Regions from separate parts of the Streptomyces sp. NPDC048018 genome, predicted to be linked through region 1. Evidence: riboswitches for the same ligand, from Rfam matches in the RefSeq annotation. Region 1 holds a riboswitch; each other region holds the start of a gene.
What was found. Region 1 has a riboswitch for cobalamin ahead of ACGF1Z_RS11200 (ABC transporter substrate-binding protein). Riboswitches for the same ligand answer to the same signal wherever they lie in the genome.
Positions count from the first base shown of each region.

Region 2: it holds a riboswitch for cobalamin, as region 1 does, so the genes downstream of both, ACGF1Z_RS21425 (CbtB-domain containing protein) here and ACGF1Z_RS11200 (ABC transporter substrate-binding protein) in region 1, are expected to answer to the same signal.
Region 3: it holds a riboswitch for cobalamin, as region 1 does, so the genes downstream of both, ACGF1Z_RS23590 (ribonucleoside-diphosphate reductase subunit alpha) here and ACGF1Z_RS11200 (ABC transporter substrate-binding protein) in region 1, are expected to answer to the same signal.

Region 1 covers NZ_JBIDBK010000002.1:1,195,534-1,202,474, reverse strand. The annotation lists gene ACGF1Z_RS11225 (nicotinate phosphoribosyltransferase) at 1-1,179, opposite strand, end outside; gene clpS (ATP-dependent Clp protease adapter ClpS) at 1,292-1,597, shown strand; gene ACGF1Z_RS11215 (DUF2017 domain-containing protein) at 1,597-2,181, shown strand; gene ACGF1Z_RS11210 (amino acid permease) at 2,519-3,955, shown strand; gene ACGF1Z_RS11205 (Mov34/MPN/PAD-1 family protein) at 4,032-4,469, shown strand; cobalamin riboswitch at 4,459-4,599, shown strand; gene ACGF1Z_RS11200 (ABC transporter substrate-binding protein) at 4,642-5,610, shown strand; gene ACGF1Z_RS11195 (FecCD family ABC transporter permease) at 5,607-6,626, shown strand; gene ACGF1Z_RS11190 (ABC transporter ATP-binding protein) at 6,623-6,941, shown strand, end outside.
Region 2 covers NZ_JBIDBK010000005.1:327,892-334,832, reverse strand. The annotation lists gene cobN (cobaltochelatase subunit CobN) at 1-330, shown strand, start outside; gene abc-f (ribosomal protection-like ABC-F family protein) at 842-2,443, opposite strand; gene ACGF1Z_RS21435 (alpha/beta fold hydrolase) at 2,687-3,553, shown strand; gene ACGF1Z_RS21430 (histidine phosphatase family protein) at 3,667-4,242, opposite strand; cobalamin riboswitch at 4,294-4,434, shown strand; gene ACGF1Z_RS21425 (CbtB-domain containing protein) at 4,470-4,700, shown strand; gene ACGF1Z_RS21420 (CbtA family protein) at 4,716-5,558, shown strand; gene ACGF1Z_RS21415 (glycosyltransferase family 2 protein) at 5,685-6,941, opposite strand, start outside.
Region 3 covers NZ_JBIDBK010000006.1:60,343-67,283, reverse strand. The annotation lists gene ACGF1Z_RS23615 (extracellular solute-binding protein) at 1-1,064, opposite strand, end outside; gene ACGF1Z_RS23610 (GntR family transcriptional regulator) at 1,355-2,119, shown strand; gene ACGF1Z_RS23605 (DUF3311 domain-containing protein) at 2,230-2,484, shown strand; gene mctP (monocarboxylate uptake permease MctP) at 2,481-4,100, shown strand; gene ACGF1Z_RS23595 (GNAT family N-acetyltransferase) at 4,225-4,734, shown strand; cobalamin riboswitch at 4,778-4,915, shown strand; gene ACGF1Z_RS23590 (ribonucleoside-diphosphate reductase subunit alpha) at 5,043-6,941, shown strand, end outside.

The DNA.
Region 1 (6,941 bases):
CAGCTGCCGCTCGACGAGCTCCGGCGGGACGGGGCCGATACCGATGACCTCGGCCTCGGCGACACCGGCGGCGTCGGTCCGGCGGGCGGACCACTTGCGGCCGCCGACTGAGGCCTTGCCGCCCACCGACTTCTTCGCGACCGGGACCAGCGGGGCCTTCGGATCGGCCGAGACGGCCCGGGCGACCAGCTTGTAGACCATGGAGCAGGTGGGGTGGCCGCTGCCGGTGACGAGCTGGGTGCCCACCCCGTAGGCGTCCACGGGCGCGGCCGCGAGCGAGGCGATGGCGTACTCGTCGAGGTCGGAGGTGACCACGATCTTGGTGTCCGTGGCGCCCAGCTCGTCGAGCTGCGCGCGCACCCGGTGGGCGACGAGCAGCAGGTCGCCGGAGTCGATGCGGACGGCCCCGAGCCCGGTCCCGGCCACCTCGACGGCGGTGCGCACCGCCTCGGCGACGTCGTAGGTGTCGACGAGCAGGGTGGTGCCGCTGCCCAGGGAGTCGACCTGGGCGCGGAAGGCGTCGCGCTCGGTGTCGTGCAGCAGGGTGAAGGCGTGGGCGGAGGTGCCGACGGTCGGGATGCCGTAGCGGAAGCCGGCCGCCAGGTCGGAGGTGGAGTCGAAGCCGCCCACGTAGGCGGCGCGGGAGGAGGCGACGGCGGCCAGCTCGTGGGTGCGCCGGGCGCCCATCTCGATCAGCCGGCGGCCGCCGGCGGCCGAGGACATCCGCGAGGCGGCGGCCGCGATGGCGGAGTCGTGGTTGAGGATCGACAGGACGACGGTCTCCAGGAGCACGCACTCGGCGAAGGAGCCCTCGACCCGCAGGATCGGCGAGCCGGGGAAGTACACCTCGCCCTCGGGGTAGCCCCAGATGTCGCCGGAGAAGCGGTAGCGCGCCAGCCACTCCAGGGTCGGCTCGTCGACGATGCCCTGCTCGCGCAGGAAGCCGAGGACGCCCGCGTCGAAGCGGAAGTTCTCGACGGCGTCCAGGACCCGTCCGACGCCCGCCACCACGCCGTAGCGCCGCCCCTCGGGCAGCCGGCGGGTGAAGACCTCGAAGACGGACCGGCGGTCCGCCGTCCCGGCCCTGAGGGCCGCCTGGAGCATGGTCAGCTCGTACTGGTCGGTGAAGAGCGCCGTCGACGGAACGTCCACCGGCAGCCCAAGGTCCGCAGCGTTCATGTGAGGATGCTACCGCAGTATTCGTCACTCTGACGAATACTGGGGGAACGTGCGGCGTGCCACGGGTGACCCGTTTGTGCGACCTGTGGGCCGGGGTGGCAGCATGGGGTAAGTGAGCGTTGCGCCTATCGAGATCGAACGGACCGAATCGGCCGAGGAGGTCTCCGCCGTCGTCGAACCCGACGTGCCATGGGTGACCCTCGTGCACAACGACCCGGTCAATCTGATGAGCTATGTCACCTACGTCTTCCAGGCGTACTTCGGCTACTCCAAGGACAAGGCGCACAAGCTGATGCTCGACGTGCACCACAAGGGCCGCGCGGTGGTCTCCAGCGGCACCCGCGAGGAGATGGAACGGGACGTGCAGGCGATGCACGGCTACGGGCTGTGGGCGACCCTCTCGCAGGACCGCGGCTGATGGCGGGGCAGTTCGAGGCCCTCCCGGGCGGCGGCGCGGCGGTCGCCCTCGACGAGGTCGAGATCTCCATCCTGCGTTCCCTCGCCGTCCAGCTCATGGAGCTGATCGGCCCGGGCGACGAGCCCGTCGAGGGCGAGGACCCGCTGGCCGCGCTCTTCGCCGAGGGTCCCAGCGAGCCGCCCGCCGACCCCGCGCTGCGCAGGCTCTTCCCCGACGCGTACGGGGACGACACCGACGAGCTGCGCCAGGCGGCGGCCGACTTCCGCCGCTTCACCGAGAACGACCTGCGGGCGCGCAAGCGCCAGGACGCGCTCACGGTGGTCCGCAGCCTCGACGGGCTCGCCTCCGCGGCGGCCGGCGAGGGCGGGGGGATCCTCGAGCTCACCCCGGACGAGTCCCGGGCGTGGCTCTGCGCGCTGAACGACCTGCGGCTGACCATCGGCACCCGCCTGGAGGTCACCGAGGACGACGAGAGCGAGCAGCTGTACCGGCTGCCGGACTCCGACCCGCGCAAGCCGATGGTGATGGCGTACCTGTGGCTCGGCGGGCTCCAGGAGTCGCTCGTCGAGACGCTGATGCCGTAACCGCCCGGCCGGACGTCCGTCACGGCGGGTGTTCGCTCAGCGGACGCTCAAATCCGGATAACGAATGCGTTATCAAAGAGCCCCGCTTTGCTCCGTTGAGTCCCTTTCCCCCCTCTTTTGGTGTGGCGCCGGTCACGTCGCGGGTCCTCGATCACGGTTAAGCGCGTGATAAATCTTCACGACCACCCGGGGACGCCACCCCTGTTCCCGGGGGCGCTTCGGCCGGCTGACCGCCGGTAGCACTCCATTCCACATCCGGGGGGATCAGGACCTGGTCCGCAGCACAGACGGCCGAGCCGGCCGGTGCGCGGATCAGCATGGAGAAAGGCGCACCACCATGACCTCTGCGCAGGTCGACCAGCAGCACGACGGCGACGGGGCCGCGGACACCGCGGCGGGCGAGGGCTACCACCGGGCACTCGGCGCACGGCAGATCCAGATGATCGCGATCGGCGGCGCCATCGGCACCGGCCTCTTCCTCGGCGCGGGCAAGGGCATCTCGATCGCGGGACCGAGCCTGATCCTCGCGTACGCCATCGCGGGCCTCGTCATCTTCTTCATCATGCGGGCGCTCGGCGAGCTCCTCATGTACCGCCCCGTGTCGGGCTCCTTCTCGGAGTACGCGCGTGAGTTCATCGGCCCCTTCGCGGGCTTCGTGACCGGCTGGACATACTGGCTCTTCTGGGTCGTCACCGGCATCACCGAAGTCACCGCCGCGGCCACGTACATGACGTACTGGTGGGACATCCCGCAGTGGCTGTCCGCCCTCGTCTTCACCGTGATCCTCTACGGCGCCAACCTGATCTCCGTGAAGCTCTTCGGTGAGCTGGAGTTCTGGTTCTCGATGGTCAAGGTCACCGCGATCGTCGGCATGATCCTCATCTGCGCCGGCATCCTCACCCTGGGCTTCTCCGACGCCGGCGACACCGCCTCGGTCACCCACCTGTGGAGCCTCGGCGGCTTCTTCGCCGGCAAGGACGGCATCTTCTCGACCCTCATGACCCTCCAGATGGTCATGTTCGCCTTCCTCGCCGTCGAGCTGGTCGGCGTCACCGCGGGCGAGTCCAAGGACCCGAAGACCGTCCTGCCCAAGGCCATCAACACCGTGCCGTGGCGCATCGCCGTGTTCTACGTCGGCGCGCTGATCATGATCCTCTCGGTCGTCCCGTGGACCGCCTTCAAGCCCGGCGTCAGCCCGTTCGTCGCGGCCTTCGAGAAGATGGGCCTCGGCATCGGCGCCGCCATCGTCAACTTCGTCGTCCTGACGGCGGCCCTGTCCTCCTGCAACTCGGGCATGTACTCCACCGGCCGCATGCTGCGCGACCTCGCGCTCAACGGCCAGGGCCCGAAGGTCTTCGCGAGGCTGACGGGGTCCGGCACCCCGCTGGTCGGCACCACCGTCTCGGCCGCCCTCATGATGGTCGGCGTCTGGATCAACTACCAGTGGCCCGGCGAGGCGTTCAACTACGTCGTCTCCTTCGCCACCATCTCCGGCATGTGGGCCTGGATCGTCATCCTGATCTGCCAGATCCGCTACCGGCTCAAGGCCGACCGCGGCGAGCTGCCCCAGTCCTCGTTCAAGGCGCCGGGCGGTATCTGGTTCAGCGTCTTCTCGCTCGCCTTCATCGGCATGGTCATCGTGACCATGGGCATGGACGCGGACAACCGGGTCGCCCTGTACGGCGCGCCGGTCTGGGGCCTGCTCCTGGCCGTCTCCTACCTGGTGCTGAAGGCCCGCAACCCCGAGGGCGCCGCCTTCGTCAAGCGCTCCTGACCTGCACCGTCTCGACATCCGGGCCGTCTCGTACCACTCCTCGGTACGGGGCGGCCCGTCTGCTTATCCTGTCGGCATGCTGACCATCACCCGAGCCCTGTTCGACCAGATCGTGGAACACTCCCGTGCGGACCACCCCGACGAGGCCTGCGGCGTGGTCGCGGGCCCGGCCGGCTCAGGCCGCCCCGAACGCTTCATCCCCATGCTGAACGCCGCGCGCTCGCCCACCTTCTACGAGTTCGACTCCGGGGACCTGCTGAAGCTCTACCGCGAGATGGACGACCGGGACGAGGAGCCCGTGATCGTCTACCACTCGCACACCGCGACCGAGGCCTACCCGTCGCGCACGGACATCTCCTACGCCAACGAGCCGAACGCCCACTACGTCCTCGTCTCCACCGCCGACACCGACGGCGCGGGCCCCTTCCAGTTCCGCTCCTACACGATCGTCGACGGCGTCGTGACGGAGGAAGAGGTCGAGGTCGTCGAGGCGTACGACCGACCCTCCCGATGATCATGCGAGACTGAGCGCGACCAACGGGCGGCAGGAACCAGGAAGCCGGTGCGAATCCGGCACGGTCCCGCCACTGTGACCACCCTCCCGGGGTGGAAGCCAGGAACTGACCTGCCGCCTTCCCACCACCGACCGGGGACGCGGAGATCCCCGTCAGGAGGCCCGTTCCGTCATGTCCTGGCGCCGTACGCCGCTGCTGCCCGCCGCCGCGCTGATATCCCTCCTCGCCGCCTGCTCGGCCCCCGCCGGCAAGCCCGCGGCCCGGCCCGCGGCCGGCTTCCCGTACACCGTCACCAACTGCGGTGTGACGACCACCTACCAGGCCCCGCCGCAGCGCGCGGTGACCATGAACCAGCACGTCACCGAGGTCATGCTCGCCCTCGGCCTGGAGAAGTCCCTCACCGGCACCGCCTACCTCGACGACGCGGTCCTCCCCGCCTACGAGAAGGCCTACGACAGCGTCCCCGTCCTCGCGAAGGAGTACCCCTCCAAGGAGGCGCTGCTCGCCGCGAACCCCGACTTCGTCTACGGCGGATACGCCTCCGCCTTCGACGCCACGGCCGGCCGCGCCCGCTCCGACCTGGAGCGCTCCGGGATCGCCACCCGCCTCAACACCGAGTCGTGCCCCGACGGCAGGAGCTCCTTCGCCGACCTCTACCGCGAGGTCCACGAGGTCGGGCGCACCTTCGGCGCCGCCGGCCGGGCCGAGGCATGGGTCCGCACGGCGAGGAACACCGTCGCCGCCGCCGAGAAGCGCCTCGGGGGAGTCGCCCCCGTCTCCGTCTTCGTCTACGACAGCGGCGACAAGACCGCCTTCACCGCCGGCGGCAAGGGCATCGGCAACGAGATCATCACCCGCGCCGGCGGCCGCAACGTCTTCGCCGACCTCGACAAGACCTTCGGCGACGCCACCTGGGAACAGGTCGTCGCCCGCCGGCCCGAGGTCGTCGTCATCTACGACTACGGGACCACCTCCGTCGAGCAGAAGAAGAAGCGCCTCCTCGACGACCCCGCCCTGCGCGAGGTCCCCGCGATCAGGAACCGCCGCTTCGCCGTCATGCCGCTGTCCGACACCGTCCTCGGCGTCCGGGCCCCCGCCGCCGTCGACAAGCTCGCCGCCCAGCTGCACCCCGCGCGATGAGCCCCGCGCAGCGGTACCCGGCCGTCGTCGCCGGGCTGCTCGTGGCGCTCGCCGCGGCCGTCGTCGCCTCGCTCGCGCTCGGCTCCGTCCGCGTCCCGCCCGGTCAGGTGCTCGACGCCCTGACCGGCCGGGCCGGGCCCTCCCCGTACCGCACGATCGTGCTCGACGTCCGCCTGCCCCGGGTGCTGCTCGGCGCGATCGTCGGCGCCGGACTCGCCGTCGTCGGCGCCGTCCTCCAGGCCCTCGTCCGCAACCGGCTCGCCGACCCCTTCCTGCTCGGGATCTCCTCCGGGGCCTCCGCGGGAGCCGTGGGCGTCCTCGTCCTCGGCGTCGCCGGCGGCGTCACCACGAGCGTCGCCCTGCCCGCCGGCGCCTTCGCCGGCGCCCTGCTCTCGCTCGTCCTCGTCTACGCCCTCGCCCGGCGCGGCGGCACCCTCACCGGCGCCCGGCTCGTGCTCGCGGGCGTGGCCGTCTCCTACATCCTGTCCGCGCTCACCACCCTGCTCCTGGTCGTCGCGGGCCGGCCCGAACAGTTCCAGGAGGCGCTCTTCTGGTCCCTCGGCGGCCTCGGCAGCGCCCGCTGGGACGGCCTCGTGCTGCCCGCCGCCGTCCTCGCCCTCGGCATCGGCCTCCTGCTCACCCTCGCGCGGCCGCTCGACCTGCTGCTCGTCGGCGAGGAGGGCGCCACCGTCCTCGGCCTGGACACCGCCCGCTTCCGCGCCGTCGTCTTCGTCCTCGCCTCCCTGGTCACCGCCGTCATGGTCGCGGCCAGCGGCGCGGTCGGCTTCGTCGGCCTGATGGTCCCGCACGCCGCCAGGCTGGCCGTCGGCGCGCCCCACCGCCGGCTCCTGCCGGTCGCCGCCCTCGGCGGGGCGCTCGCCCTCGTCCTCGCCGACCTCGCCGCCCGCACCGTCGCCGCGCCCCAGGACATCCCCGTCGGCGTCCTCACCGCGCTCACCGGCGGCCCGTTCTTCCTCTGGCTGATGCGCCGCCGCGCCGAAGGAGTGCCGGCATGACCGAACTGCGCGTACGGGGCATGTCCTACGAGGACCGCCTGCACGCCGCCGACCTCGTCGTCCGCCCCGGGGAGACCGTCGGCCTCGTCGGCCCCAACGGCAGCGGCAAGACCACCCTGCTGCGCTGCGTCTACGGCACCCTCACGCCCACCGGCGGCCGCGCCCTCCTCGACGGCGCCGACCTGCACACGATGGGGACCCGGGAACGGGCCCGCCGGGTGGCGACCGTGCCGCAGGAGAGCTCCGCCGAGTTCGAGCTGACCGTCCGCGAGCTGGTCGCCCTCGGCCGCTCCCCGCACAAGCGCTTCTGGGAGG
Region 2 (6,941 bases), on a different contig from region 1:
ATCGAGGCGATGCGCCGCCACGGCTACAAGGGCGCCTTCGAGCTGGCGGCGACCGTCGACTACCTCTTCGGCTACGACGCCACGACGGGCGTCGTCGCCGACTGGATGTACGACAAGCTCACCGAGGCCTACGTGCTCGACCCGGAGAACCAGGCCTTCCTGAAGCAGGCCAACCCCTGGGCCCTGCACGGCATCACCGAGCGCCTCCTGGAGGCCGAGTCCCGCGGCATGTGGGAGAAGCCGGACCCGGAGACGCTGGCGGCGCTGCGCCGGGTCTTCCTGGAGACGGAGGGCGACCTCGAAGGCGCCGCGGGCGACGACGAGGCCTGAGCTGTGCTCCCGGTCCGCGCGCGCTGTGTGCGGATCGGGACGGTGACCTGGGGCGGGGTGGTGGGCGTGCGTGCCCGCGCAGCGGTGACGGCGGCGGCGGTGCTGGGCCTGGGGCTTGCCCTGGGCGCCTGCTCGGGAGGCGGCGACGGGGGTGCGCCTCCGAAGCCCCCGAAGCCCGCGCGTCCCACGACGGCGCCCGCCGCGACGCCCTCGGCGTCCCCGTCGGCGGACCCGGCCGCGGAGCCGTCGGCGGACCCGGCCGCGAGCGCCACTCCGTCGAGGGTCCGGATCACCCCGGGCACCGGCGGGCGCTCGGCGAAGCCGTACCGGCCCGGGACGTCCGGCGGCGTCCGGAAGAAGGCGGCGGCGGAACCGCAGAACCCCTACGCCGGCCCGAACCCGCCCCCCGCGCCGGACCGCCCGGAGCCGCCGCCCTACACGCCGCCGCCGGCCTACCGGCCCGGCGACCCCGTCACCGTCGTCCCGGTGCCCACGTCGGAGCAGACCCCCTTCACCCCGGACACGGTGCGCCGACCCACGGCTCCAGCTCCATCCGCCGCCCCCGGAAACCCTCCCGCAGGCGCCGGTCGTGGCTGACGACGACCAGCGTGCCCGGGTAGCCGGCCAGGGCCGCCTCCAGCTCCTCCACCAGGGCCGGGGCCAGGTGGTTGGTCGGCTCGTCCAGGAGGAGCAGGTCCGCGGGCCGGGTCACCAGCCGGGCGAGCTCCAGCCGGCGCCGCTGACCGGCCGACAGGTGCCGCACCGGGACGGTCAGGTCGCGGGCCGTGAAGAGGCCGAGGGCGAGCAGCTCCTCCTCGCGGCCCTCCCCGAAGGCCGCCGCCACGGTACGGGGGTCGGTGGGCGGCGCGGTGTCCTGGCGGAGCAGACCGGCCCGTGCGGGCACCTTCACCGTGCCGCCGTCCGGGGCGAGTTCGCCCGCCAGGACCCGCAACAGGGTCGTCTTCCCGGCCCCGTTCGGGCCGGTGACCAGGAGGCGCTCGCCGGGCTCCAGGCGCAGGGCGTCCAGCCGGAGACGCCCGTCGACGCGCACGTCCGCGAGCTCGACCGGGGTCGGCTCGCCCTCGATCCGCGCGGCGAACCGCAGCGGGTCCGGCGGCCGGGGCGCCGGGTGCTCGGCGAGCTCCCGGAGCCGGGTGCGGGCGGCCCGGATCCTGCTCATCGCGCCGTGCGCCCGTGACCGCGCCCGGAAGGCGCCGGCGCCGCTGAACGCGGCGGGAGCCTTGCGCGGGATGAGGGAGAAGCGGTCGATGGTGCTGTCGGCGAGCCCCGCGTACCGGGCCCGCTCCGCCCGCCACTCCTCGTACTCCCGCTCCCGGCGGGCGCGTTCGGCCGCCCGAGCGGCCAGGTAGCCGGCGTAGCCGTCGCCGTGCCGCCGTACGGTCCGGGTCTCGTGGTCCACCTCCAGCACGGCGGTGGTGATCCGGTCCAGGAAGGTCCGGTCGTGCGTGACGGCGACGACCGTGCCCCGGTGGGTGCGCAGCCGCTGCTCCAGCCAGGCGACGGCCTCGTCGTCGAGGTCGTTGGTGGGCTCGTCGAGCAACAGCAGCTCGGGCTCGGCGGCGAGGGTCGCGGCGAGCGAGAGCCGGGACCGCCGGCCGCCGGACAGGGTGCCGAGCGGCCGGTCCCGGTCGAGCGGCGTGCGCTCGCCGAGCCGCCGGAGCACGGTCTCCACGCGCCGGTCGGCGCCCTCGCCGCCGCGGGCCTCGTAGGCCGCGAGCAGTTCGGCGTACCCGTCGAGGTCGCCGGTCGCGTCGAGCGCGGCCTCGGCCTCGCGGATGCGCCGTTCCAGTGTCCGGACGCCGGCGAGCGCCCGGTCGATCGCGTCTCCGACGGTGGCGGTGCCGGGCAGGTCCAGGGTCTGGGCGAGGTGCCCGACGCCGCCGGGGGACTCGACGGTGACGGTGCCGTGGTCGGGGCGCTCGATGCCGGCGAGGAGCCGCAGGAGGGTGGACTTGCCGGAGCCGTTGTCCCCGACGACGCCGACGCGTTCGCCGGCCCGGACGGTCAGCGAGACCCGGTCGAGGACGAGCCGGTCCCGAACGTACCGGTCGTCGTAGCGCTTGGTGACGTCGAGGAGATGGACACGGAACAAGGGCGACCTCCCGGGGCGCGGCGACGGGGACGGGATCCATGGAGCGAGATCCGCGACGAGACGTATCGTCTCGTCACCTGTTCACCGTACGCCTCCGGTCCTCGCCCGGCAAGACGTTTCGTCTCGCCACCGGACAGGTGCACCCGGCCTGGGTGGTCCGGCGGCGGACTTCACGTGCCGCCGATGAGTTCCGGCGGCGGCCAGGGTCTACCCCCTGACCGATCCACCACGGAGGAGAGAACCATGGCCGAGACCGACACCCGCACCCTGGAGACCGTCGGCGCGACCCTTCGCTACGACGTGCGCCCCGGCACCGGGAGCGACCCGCGCCCCCTGCTGCTCATCGGCTCCCCGATGGACGCGACCGGCTTCACCACCCTCGCCTCCCACTTCACCGACCGGACCGTCGTCACCTACGACCCGCGCGGGGTCGGCCGGAGCGTCCGCACGGACGGCGCCGCCGAGACGCTGCCCGAGGAGCACGCGGACGACCTGGCCCGGCTGATCGAGGACCTCGGCGCCGGTCCCGTGGACGTCTTCGCGAGCAGCGGCGGCGCCGTCAACTCCCTCGCGCTGGTCGCCGCGCGCGGGGACCTGGTGCACACCCTCGTCGCGCACGAGCCGCCGACCGCCCAGGTCGTCCCCGACCGGGAGCGGGCGCTCGCGGTCTGCGCGGACGTCCACGCGACCTACCTGCGCGACGGCTGGGGCGCGGGCATGGTCCGGTTCCTCGCGGTCGTCTCCCACAAGGGCCCGTTCCCGGCGGACTGGGCGGCGCGTCCGTTCGCCGCCCCGGACACCCTGGGCCTGCCGGCCGAGGACGACGGCAAGCGGGACGATCCGCTGCTCGGGCAGAACATGCGCGGCTGCACCTCCTTCGCCCCGGACTTCCCGGCGCTGCGGGCCGCGCCGACCCGGATCGTGGTCGCCGCCGGCGAGGAGTCCGAGGGAGAGTTCGCGGCGCGCGCGGCGGCTGCCGTCGCCGAGGGCCTCGGCACCCCGCTCGCCGTCTTCCCGAGCAACCACGGCGGCTTCCTGGGCGGCGAGTTCGGCCAGCAGGGCGCCCCGGAGGAGTTCGCGAAGACCCTGCGCGCCGTGCTGGAGGCGTGACCCCGGCCCGACGCGTCCCGCCTGACGCCCGCCGCCTGCTGCCTGGCGCCTGACACTCGCCGCCTGACACTCGCCGCCTGCCGCCTGCCGCCTGACCCGGGTGGCAGGCGGCGTCAGCCGGCCGGCGCTCCCAGGCGCACGTTCCAGCGCCCCGAGCGCCCCGACAGCTCGACCCGTTCCAGCGGGCGCACGTCGAGGCGCCAGAAGACCGCTTCCGCAGCCCCCAGCGCGTGGGCGACGCCCGCGCGGATGACGTCCGGCTCGGCGACGGCGACGACGGTGCCCGGCTCCAGGGCGTCCATCCAGCCCGCGACCCGGGCGCGCAGCTCCCGCAGGGACTCGCCGCCGTGCGGGGCGGCGGCCGGGTCGGACAGCCACGCGGCCACCGACTCCGGCTCGGAGGCGCCGAGTTCGTCGAGGCCGCGGCCCCGCCACCGGCCCATCGAGCAGCCCGCGAGCGCCGGTTCGGCCGGCACCTCCGGGTGCCCGAGGAGCCCGGCCGTCTCCGCGCAGCGCGCGGACGGCGAACGGAGCAGCCGCACCCGGGGCCCGGTGCGGAGCGGGCTGACGCTCCGGTTCCGCAGCGGCTCCAGCGGCTCGTCGTCGTCGAACCTCGCCTCGCGCAGGGACCGGTTCATGGCGGGCGCGATCAGGGAGAGGTGCACGGTCCCGGGCGGGGGCGTGGTCATGGGTGATTCATCCCTCAGCGGTTCAGGCGCTCTTGGCGTGTTGTGATCGGCGCGGTACCGTCAGTCGACATTTCCATATGAACGACGACGGCGAGACGGAAGCCCGGTGAGAGTCCGGCACGGTCGCGCCACTGTGAGCCGCCCCCAGCCGGTGGGCGGTGAGTCAGACCCGACGACCGTCGTCGCGCACCACCGTATGGGACGCGAGTTCCCGAGGAGGTTCCACCATGGCCGAGGCCATTGCGTCGCCCGCCGTTCCGTCCACCCCCGCCGTCACGGTCCCGCTCACGCTGCCGGTCCGCGCCGTGCTGCCCTGGGCGCTGTTCGTCGGTGTCCTGATGCTCGTCGCGCTCTACTTCGTCGGTGCGGAGCAGGGTGCGACGTCCCTGTTCGCCGGCAGCGACGTGCACGAGTGGGTCCACGACGGGCGCCACCTGCTCGGTTTCCCCTGCCACTGAGGGGCCACCGCACGCATGTCGTCCCCCGCGCACGTCCCCACCGCTCCCACGGGCTCACTCGTCGGGAGACTCCTGCTCCGCGGCCTGCTCGCGGGTCTGATCGCCGGACTGTTCGCCTTCGCCGTCGCCTACGTCGCCGGTGAGCCGTCCGTCAACGCCTCGATCGCCGTCGAGGAGGCCGCCGCCAAGGCGGAGCACGCCGCGCCGGCGCACGACCACGGCGCGAACGGGGCGGCCACCCAGGCCGACTCCGAGGAGGAGATCGTCAGCCGCGACCTGCAGTCCACCGCGGGTCTCGCCACCGGCGTCCTCGTCTACGGCGTCGCCCTCGGCGGCATCGCCTCCCTGGCGTTCTGCTTCGTCCTGGGCCGGGTCGGCCGGTTCACCGCGAAGGCCACCGCGGCGCTCGTCGCGGCGGCGGCCTTCACCACGGTCTATCTGGTGCCGTTCCTGAAGTACCCGGCGACCCCTCCGGCCGTCGGCAATCCGGACACCATCGGGAAGCGCACCACGCTCTTCTTCCTGATGATCCTGCTGAGCGTGCTGCTCGGCATCGCCGCGGTCGTCGCGGGCCGCCGGCTCGCGCCGCGCCTCGGCAACTGGAACGCGACCGTCGTCGCGGGCCTCGGCTTCGTCGCCGCGGTCGGGATCGCCTGCGCGTTCCTGCCCGGGAACGAGGACGCGGTGGCGGGCACCTTCCCGGCCGCCGTGCTGTGGGACTTCCGGCTCGCGACCCTGGGCATCCAGGCGGCCCTGTGGGCGGTCTTCGGACTCGCCTTCGGGCTGCTCGCGGAACGGCTCCTCGCACCGAGGACCGAGACGGCGCAAGCCGTCGGCGCGGCCGCACCGGCCGCCTGAACTCCGGGACGCACCGACGCGATCGGCCCCGTCCGCCCGAGGAGGCGGACGGGGCCGATCGCCGTCTCCGGGTCCGCGCCCCGCCGGCCGGACCGGACCCCGCCGGAGGCCGGGGAAGCGCGGGCGCTAGCGCCAGTTGATCCGGGCCTTGACCGCGCGGGCCGCCTTCCATCCGTAGCTGAGGGCGTACGCGGACACCACCGACGGGGCCGGCTTGACCTGGAGCACCAGTCGGTCGTCGCGCGGCCCGATCCGTACGGTGTGCAGCTTCTTGCCGGCGCCGGGCAGCGAGACGGCGTGCTCGTCGGCGCGCTTGCTGACCTTGCCGCCGAGGGCGCCGCCGAGGCTGCCGCGGGCGGTCAGGCCGTGCGCGGTGCAGCGCAGCGAGAGGTGCCAGTCCCCCTTGGGGAGTACGGCGCCGCCGTCGGCGGTGGCCAGGTCGACGGAGGCGCGGAAGCAGGCCTTGCCGTAGTCGTAGGTCTCCTTGCCCCGGCTGACGGTCAGGTGCGGGGAGGGGAGCTGCTCGGCGGGGAGGGCGATCTCGCGTCCGGTGCCGGCGTGCCGGAGGACGAGCTCGGTCACGAGGTCGTCCGTGTCGACCTGGTCGAGGTAGGCGTAGCCGGAGAGTTCGAGGACGCTGCCGCGCCAGGACAGGTGCTCGACCCGGCGGCGCGGACTGACGGCGAGTGCGGAGGCCGTGATGTCGCAGAGCTCGGCGTGCAGCGGGGAGTCCGCGTCCGGGAACGGCGGTGCCGCGTACAGGCGTCCGTCGCGGACCAAGGCCTTGCCGGGCCGTCCGTCGCGGTTCCACCGCACGACGGCGGCGAGTTCGTCCACCAGGCCCTCGCGCACGCAGTGCGCGACGAGCTTCTCGTGGACGGACTTCCCGGCGAGGACCTCCGGGCGGATCCACTTCCGCGCGAAGGGGCGGGCCACCTCCACCATGCGCGCGAACTCCTCGGCGTCACAGTCGGCGAGGAGCTGGTCGAAGCGGCGGATCAGCTCGACGGTGACGTGCCGCCCGATGAGGTGGTCGCGCAGCGGGCCGGGTTCGGTGAGTCCGGTGACGAGCGAGACCATCTCGTCGGCCTGTTCCAGGGCGACGGGGAAGTCGAGCCAGTCGGCGGTGATGTTGCCGTTGTCGCCCCGCTTCACGACGTAGTAGCAGTCGTAGTCGCCGACGATCGAGATGACCTTGCTGTGCAGGTAGGCGCGGGCCACGAAGTGCTGGTCCTCGCTGACCCGCATGTGCTCCGGGAAGCGCAGGCCGTGCTTCTCGATGAGCGCGCGCCGGAACAGCTTGAAGGGCATCAGGGTGTAGTAGACGTCGCCCTTCGACAGGTCCGCCTTGGCGACGTTCTTCGCGAAGACCTGCTTGGGCAC
Region 3 (6,941 bases), on a different contig from region 1:
TTGTTGTTGGGCAGGTTGCCCTTGGCGATGAGGCCCTTCTGGCCCTCGGCGCCGGTGAAGGCGGCGATCCACTCGCCGGCCACGCCCTGCGCCTTGGACTTGACCGGGATGGCCAGGTCCGAGCCGCCGAGGAAGACGGGGAGGTTCTTGCCGGACGGGCCGGGCATCACGAAGTTCTCGAGCTTGTCCTTCAGCCCGCCGACCTTGTCGGACTTCGGGTCGGCGGCGGTGGCGCCCTCCCAGCCGGCGGCGAAGATCGTCGCGGACTTGCCCTGGCCGAAGACGACGGGACGGTCGGACTCGTCCTTCGTCTTGTCGCCGTGCATGTACTTGTCGACGATGTTCTTGTACTCGGTGAGGCCCTTGACGGACTCGGGCGAGGAGAGGTTCGCCTTCCAGTTCTCGCCGTCCTGCTTGGCGATGGAGCCGCCGGCCTCGTAGACGAAGGACATCGCGGCGTACCAGTCCGGCGACGGCTGGTACCAGGCGCTGAACTTGTCGCCCTTCTTCTTCTGGATGGCGTCGAGCGCGGCGGTCAGCTCGGCCCAGGTCTTCGGGGCGGCCTTGACGCCCGCCTCGGCGGCGATGTCCTTGCGCCAGGTGCCCACGCGGCCACCGGCGTAGTAGGGGACACCGTAGGTCTTGCCGTTGTAGGTGACGGAGTCCTTGAGGGCGTCCAGCCACTTGTCGGAGTTCTCGAACTTCGACGGGTCGACCTCGGCGAAGGCGCCCTTGGCCATGTAGCTGATCATCTCGGAGTTGCCCATCTCGACAACGTCCGGGGCCTTGTCGGTCGCGAGCACCGCGTCGAGCTTGGTGTTCTTGTCCGGCCAGCCGTAGTACTCGTGCTTGATCTTGATGCCGGGGTGCTTCTTGGTCACCGCGTCGTCGGCGGCCTTGACCAGCTCCGGCCAGTTGTTCTGGGCGTCGACCGTGAGCCAGACGGTGAGTTCCTTGGCGTCTCCGCCGGCCTTCGCCCCGCCCTTGTCGTCGGAGCCTCCACACGCGGCAATGCTGACCATCATGCCCGCGACGCCGATCGCCGCGATGAGCTTGCGCTTCACGCCACCCTCCTCAGGGATGCCTGCTCCCCCTCCCACCGCGCGAAGACGCGAGACATACGTCGAGTACTGCTGTGGGGCTGGGACCTGGTCTTTAATGGTGTAGACCAGTACCCGGAGCTTGGCCTAGACCTTTAGGGGTGTCAAGGGTGTATAAGAAGGGCAGTCGGGTCCGTTATCGGACCGACACCTGAGGGAGGGCGACGACCCGTGACCGGTCCGTGCCACCATGTGAGCCGCGACAGACGGAGGAGCCGGTGACGGCAGCAGCACAGGAGTCGGGAAGGCAGGCCATGGCCACGGACGCGGGCAGCACGGAGACAGAGGGCGGCGCAGCCACCCGTACCGCGCGCGTGCCCAAGTACTACCGACTGAAGCGGCACTTGCTCGACATGACGGAGACCCTGCCGCCCGGCACCCCGGTCCCGCCCGAGCGCACCCTTGCCGCCGAGTTCGACACCTCGCGCACCACCGTGCGCCAGGCCCTGCAGGAGCTGGTGGTCGAGGGCCGCCTGGAGCGGATCCAGGGCAAGGGCACCTTCGTGGCCAAGCCCAAGGTCTCGCAGGCCCTGCAGCTCACCTCGTACACCGAGGACATGCGGGCACAGGGCCTGGAGCCCACCTCGCAGCTCCTCGACATCGGCTACGTCACCGCCGACGACACCCTGGCCGGGCTGCTCGACATCTCCGCCGGCGGCCGGGTGCTGCGGATCGAGCGCCTCCGCCTGGCGAGCGGCGAGCCGATGGCCATCGAGACCACCCACCTGTCCGCCAAGCGCTTCCCCGCGCTGCGGCGTTCCCTGGTGAAGTACACCTCCCTCTACACCGCGCTCGCCGAGGTGTACGACGTGCGGCTGGCCGAGGCCGAGGAGACCATCGAGACCTCGCTGGCGACCCCGCGCGAGGCCGGCCTGCTCGGCACCGACGTGGGCCTGCCGATGCTGATGCTGTCCCGGCACTCCTTCGACGAGCAGGGCGAGCCGGTCGAGTGGGTGCGCTCGGTCTACCGCGGCGACCGCTACAAGTTCGTGGCCCGCCTGCAGCGCCCCAACGGCTGACCTCCCGTCATGACACCTGATCCGTTATACGGACAGGGGTTCCTAACAGCGGGACCGTCCCCTAGATTTCCCCGTCATCACGAGGTGATCAGTGAGGGGACGGTTTCGCCATGTCAGAAGCGACACAAGGGAAACAACCGGTCATCACGCCGTTGAGGGTGGTCATCGCGCTCTGCCTCTTCGCGCCGTTCGTCGCGATGCTCTGGGTGAGTTCGTACGCGAAGGTGGACCCGATCCTGATCGGCGTCCCGTTCTTCTACTGGTACCAGATGCTCTGGGTGCTGGTCTCCACCGTGCTCACCGTGATCGCGTACAAGCTGTGGCAGCGCGACCAGCGCGCCCGCAAGGGGGGTGACGCGCGATGAAGGACGGCGTGAACGGCGTCGCGCTCGGCGTCTTCGTGTTCTTCTTCCTGGCCGTCACGGTCATGGGCTTCCTGGCCGCGCGCTGGCGCCGGGCCGAGAGCGACACCCTCGACGAGTGGGGTCTCGGCGGCCGGTCCTTCGGCACCTGGGTCACCTGGTTCCTGCTCGGCGGCGACCTCTACACGGCGTACACCTTCGTCGCCGTCCCGGCGGCCATCTACGCGGCGGGCGCGGCCGGCTTCTTCGCGGTGCCGTACACGATCCTGGTCTACCCACTGATCTTCACCTTCCTGCCCCGCCTGTGGTCGGTCTCCCACAAGCACGGCTACGTCACCACCTCCGACTTCGTCCGCGGCCGCTTCGGCTCCAAGGGCCTGTCGCTGGCGGTCGCCGTCACCGGCATCCTCGCCACCATGCCCTACATCGCGCTCCAACTCGTCGGCATCCAGGCCGTCCTGGACGTGATGGGCGTCGGCGGCGGCGAGAACACCAACTGGTTCGTCAAGGACCTGCCGCTGCTCATCGCCTTCGGCGTCCTGGCCGCGTACACCTACTCGTCCGGACTGCGCGCGCCCGCGCTGATCGCGTTCGTCAAGGACACGCTGATCTACATCGTCATCGCGGTGGCGATCATCTACATCCCGATCAAGCTGGGCGGCTTCGACGAGATCTTCGCCAAGGCCGGCGAGGCCTACGCGACGGTCAACCCCGCCACGGGCAAGCCCAAGGGCGCGCTGGTGCCCGGCGACGCGGGTCAGTGGACCTACGCCACGCTGGCGCTGGGGTCGGCGCTCGCCCTGTTCATGTACCCGCACTCGATCACCGCGACGCTCTCCTCCAAGAGCCGTGAGGTGATCCGCCGCAACACCACGATCCTGCCGCTGTACTCGCTGATGCTGGGTCTGCTCGCGCTGCTCGGCTTCATGGCCATCGCGGCCGGCGTCACGGTGAAGAACGGTCAGCTCGCCATCCCGCAGCTCTTCGAGAACATGTTCCCGGACTGGTTCGCGGGCGTGGCCTTCGCCGCGATCGGCATCGGCGCGCTGGTGCCCGCCGCGATCATGTCGATCGCCGCGGCCAACCTGTTCACGCGCAACATCTACAAGGACTTCCTCAAGCCCGACGCGACCCCCGCGCAGGAGACCAAGGTCTCCAAGCTGGTCTCGCTGCTGGTGAAGGTCGGCGCCCTGGTCTTCGTCCTCACCATGGACAAGACGGTCGCCATCAACTTCCAGCTGCTCGGCGGCATCTGGATCCTGCAGACCTTCCCCGCCCTGGTCGGCGGTCTGTTCACCCGCTGGATGCACCGCTGGGCGCTGCTCGCCGGCTGGGCCGTCGGCATGGTCTACGGCACGGCCGCCGCGTACGGGGTCGCCAGCCCCACCCAGAAGCACTTCGGCGGCTCCGCGGCCGAGATCCCGGGCATCGGCGAGATCGGCTACATCGGCCTCACCGCCTTCGTGCTCAACGTCCTCGTCACCGTCGTCCTCACCCTCGTCCTGCGGGCCGTGGGCACGCCGGACGGCGTCGACGAGACCTCGCCCGAGGACTACACCGCGGACGCCGGCGACCCGGGCGTCTCCACCGACCTGCCGAAGGTCGGCGCCGGTCACTGAGCCCGGCACGGCTCCGACGGCCGCCGGGACCCCTGCCAGGGGGTCCCGGCGGCCGTGTGTTGCGGACGCGCGAAGTCCGGGGCACCGGCGCCCGCGGAGCGGACGGCCCGCGGGAGACTGGAGCATGGACTTCACGATCAGAGATGTACGGCCGGAGGAGTACGAGACCCTCGGCGAGATCACCGGCCGGGCCTACCTGGACGACGGGCACCTCCTGCGCGGCGAGGACGACTGGTACCTGGGCCATCTGCGGAACGTGGCCGGACGGGCCGAGGTGGCCGACGTCCTGGTGGCCGTGGGCGAGGAGGGCGCCCTCCTCGGCGGCGTCACCTTCGTCCCGGCCCCCGGGGTGATGGGCGACCGCGCCAAGCCCGGAGAGACCGAGATCCGGATGCTGGCCGTGGCTCCCGCCGCCCGCGGCCGCGGCGTCGGCGAGGCGCTCGTCCGGGCCTGCGTCGATCGCGCCCGGGCCGTCCCGGGCTGTGCGCGGATCGTCCTGTCGACCCAGACCGGGATGCGCACCGCGCACCGCATCTACGAACGCCTGGGCTTCCTCCGCGCCCCGGAACGGGACTGGGCCCCCATCCCCGAGCGGCCCGAATTCGTACTTCTCTGCTACGCCCTGGAGTTGTAGGGAAACACACGACACACAACATGTGGGGGGTGCCATCAGAGGCGCCCCCCACATGTATGCTCGTGCTCGCTGTCGCCGCAGGGGAATCCGGTGGAAATCCGGAACTGTCCCGCAACGGTGTGCTTCGTGCATTTCGTCGTACGAGCGAGTCCGAAGACCTGCCGACAGTGCGCCCGGTCCGTCCGTTCCGGGTGCCACAGACGTCCGGGCCTCGCGGAGTGGGCCGGTGGACGCGGCGCCGCCGTGCGTGCGGCCGCCCGTTCCCGCCTCCCGCCCTGGCCCCGAGCCGAGCGAGGGAGAGCCCCCACGTGACCATCGCGCCCGCCGATCCGGCCGCAGCGATCGAGAGCGACGGCCCCGGGACCGTACTCCTGCGGACCCTGACCGATCTCACCGCCGATCTCCCGGACACCGACCCCGGCAAGGTCGCCGCCGCCGCCCTGCGCGGCCGGCACGCCGGCTCGGACGAGGCGGAGCTGCGCGAGCTGGCCACCGAGGCCGCCGCGGGCCTGATCGCCGAGGACCCGGCCTACTCCCGGCTCGCCGCCCGGCTGCTGACGCTCACCATCGCCGAGGAGGCCGCCGGCCAGGGCGCGGTCTGCTTCTCCGCCTCCGTCGCCGTGGGTCACCGCGAGGGGCTGATCGCCGACCGCACCGCCGAGTTCGTCGCCCTGCACGCCGACCGGCTCGACGGGACGATCGACCTCGCCGCCGACGACCGCTTCGGCTACTTCGGTCTGCGCACCCTCTACTCGCGCTACCTGCTGCGCCACCCGATCACCCGCAAGGTGATCGAGACGCCGCAGCACTTCATGCTCCGCGTCGCCGCCGGCCTCGCCGAGGACGACTCCGTCCGCGCCCTGGACGAAGTGGCGGCGCTGTACGGGCTGATGAGCCGGCTCGACTACCTGCCGTCCTCCCCCACCCTGTTCAACTCCGGCACCCGCCACCCGCAGATGTCGTCCTGCTACCTGCTCGACTCGCCGCAGGACGAGCTGGACTCCATCTACGACCGCTACCACCAGGTCGCGCGCCTGTCGAAGCACGCCGGCGGCATCGGTCTGTCCTACTCCCGGATCCGCGCCCGCGGTTCGCTGATCCGTGGCACCAACGGACACTCCAACGGCATCGTCCCCTTCCTGAAGACCCTCGACGCCTCGGTCGCCGCCGTGAACCAGGGCGGCCGCCGCAAGGGCGCCGCCGCCGTCTACCTGGAGACGTGGCACGCGGACATCGAGGAGTTCCTGGAGCTCCGCGACAACACCGGCGAGGACGCCCGCCGCACCCACAACCTGAACCTGGCGCACTGGATCCCGGACGAGTTCATGCGCCGGGTCAACGCGGACGCCGAGTGGTCGCTGTTCTCCCCGGCGGACGTTCCCGAACTGGTCGACCTGTACGGCGAGGAGTTCGACGCGGCCTACCGTGCCGCCGAGGCCAGGGGCCTGGCCCGGAAGACCATGCCGGCCCGTGACCTGTACGGCCGGATGATGCGGACCCTCGCGCAGACCGGCAACGGCTGGATGACCTTCAAGGACGCCTCCAACCGCACCGCGAACCAGACCGCCGAGCCCGGCACGGTCGTCCACTCCTCGAACCTCTGCACCGAGATCATCGAGGTCACGAACGACGGCGAGACGGCCGTCTGCAACCTCGGCTCGGTCAACCTGGGCGCTTTCGTGGCCGGTTCGGACCTGGACTGGGAGCGGCTCGACGAGACCGTCCGCACGGCCGTCACCTTCCTCGACCGGGTCGTCGACATCAACTTCTACCCGACCGAGCAGGCCGGGCGCTCCAACGCCCGCTGGCGCCCGGTGGGCCTGGGCGCGATGGGCCTCCAGGACGTGTTCTTCCAGCTGAAGCTGCCCTTCGACTCCCCCGAGGCGCGGGCGCTCTCCACCCGGATCGCCGAGCGCATCATGCTCGCCGCGTACGAGGCCTCCGCCGACCTGGCCGAGCGCAGCGGCCCCCTGCCGGCCTGGGAGCAGACCCGCACCGCCCGCGGCGTGCTGCACCCCGACCACTACGACGTGACGTTGAACTGGCCCGAGCGCTGGGCCGCGCTGCGCGAGCGGATCGCCGCCGTCGGCATGCGCAACAGCCTGCTGCTGGCCATCGCCCCGACCGCCACGATCGCCTCGATCGCCGGCGTGTACGAGTGCATCGAGCCGCAGGTCTCCAACCTGTTCAAGCGCGAGACGCTGTCC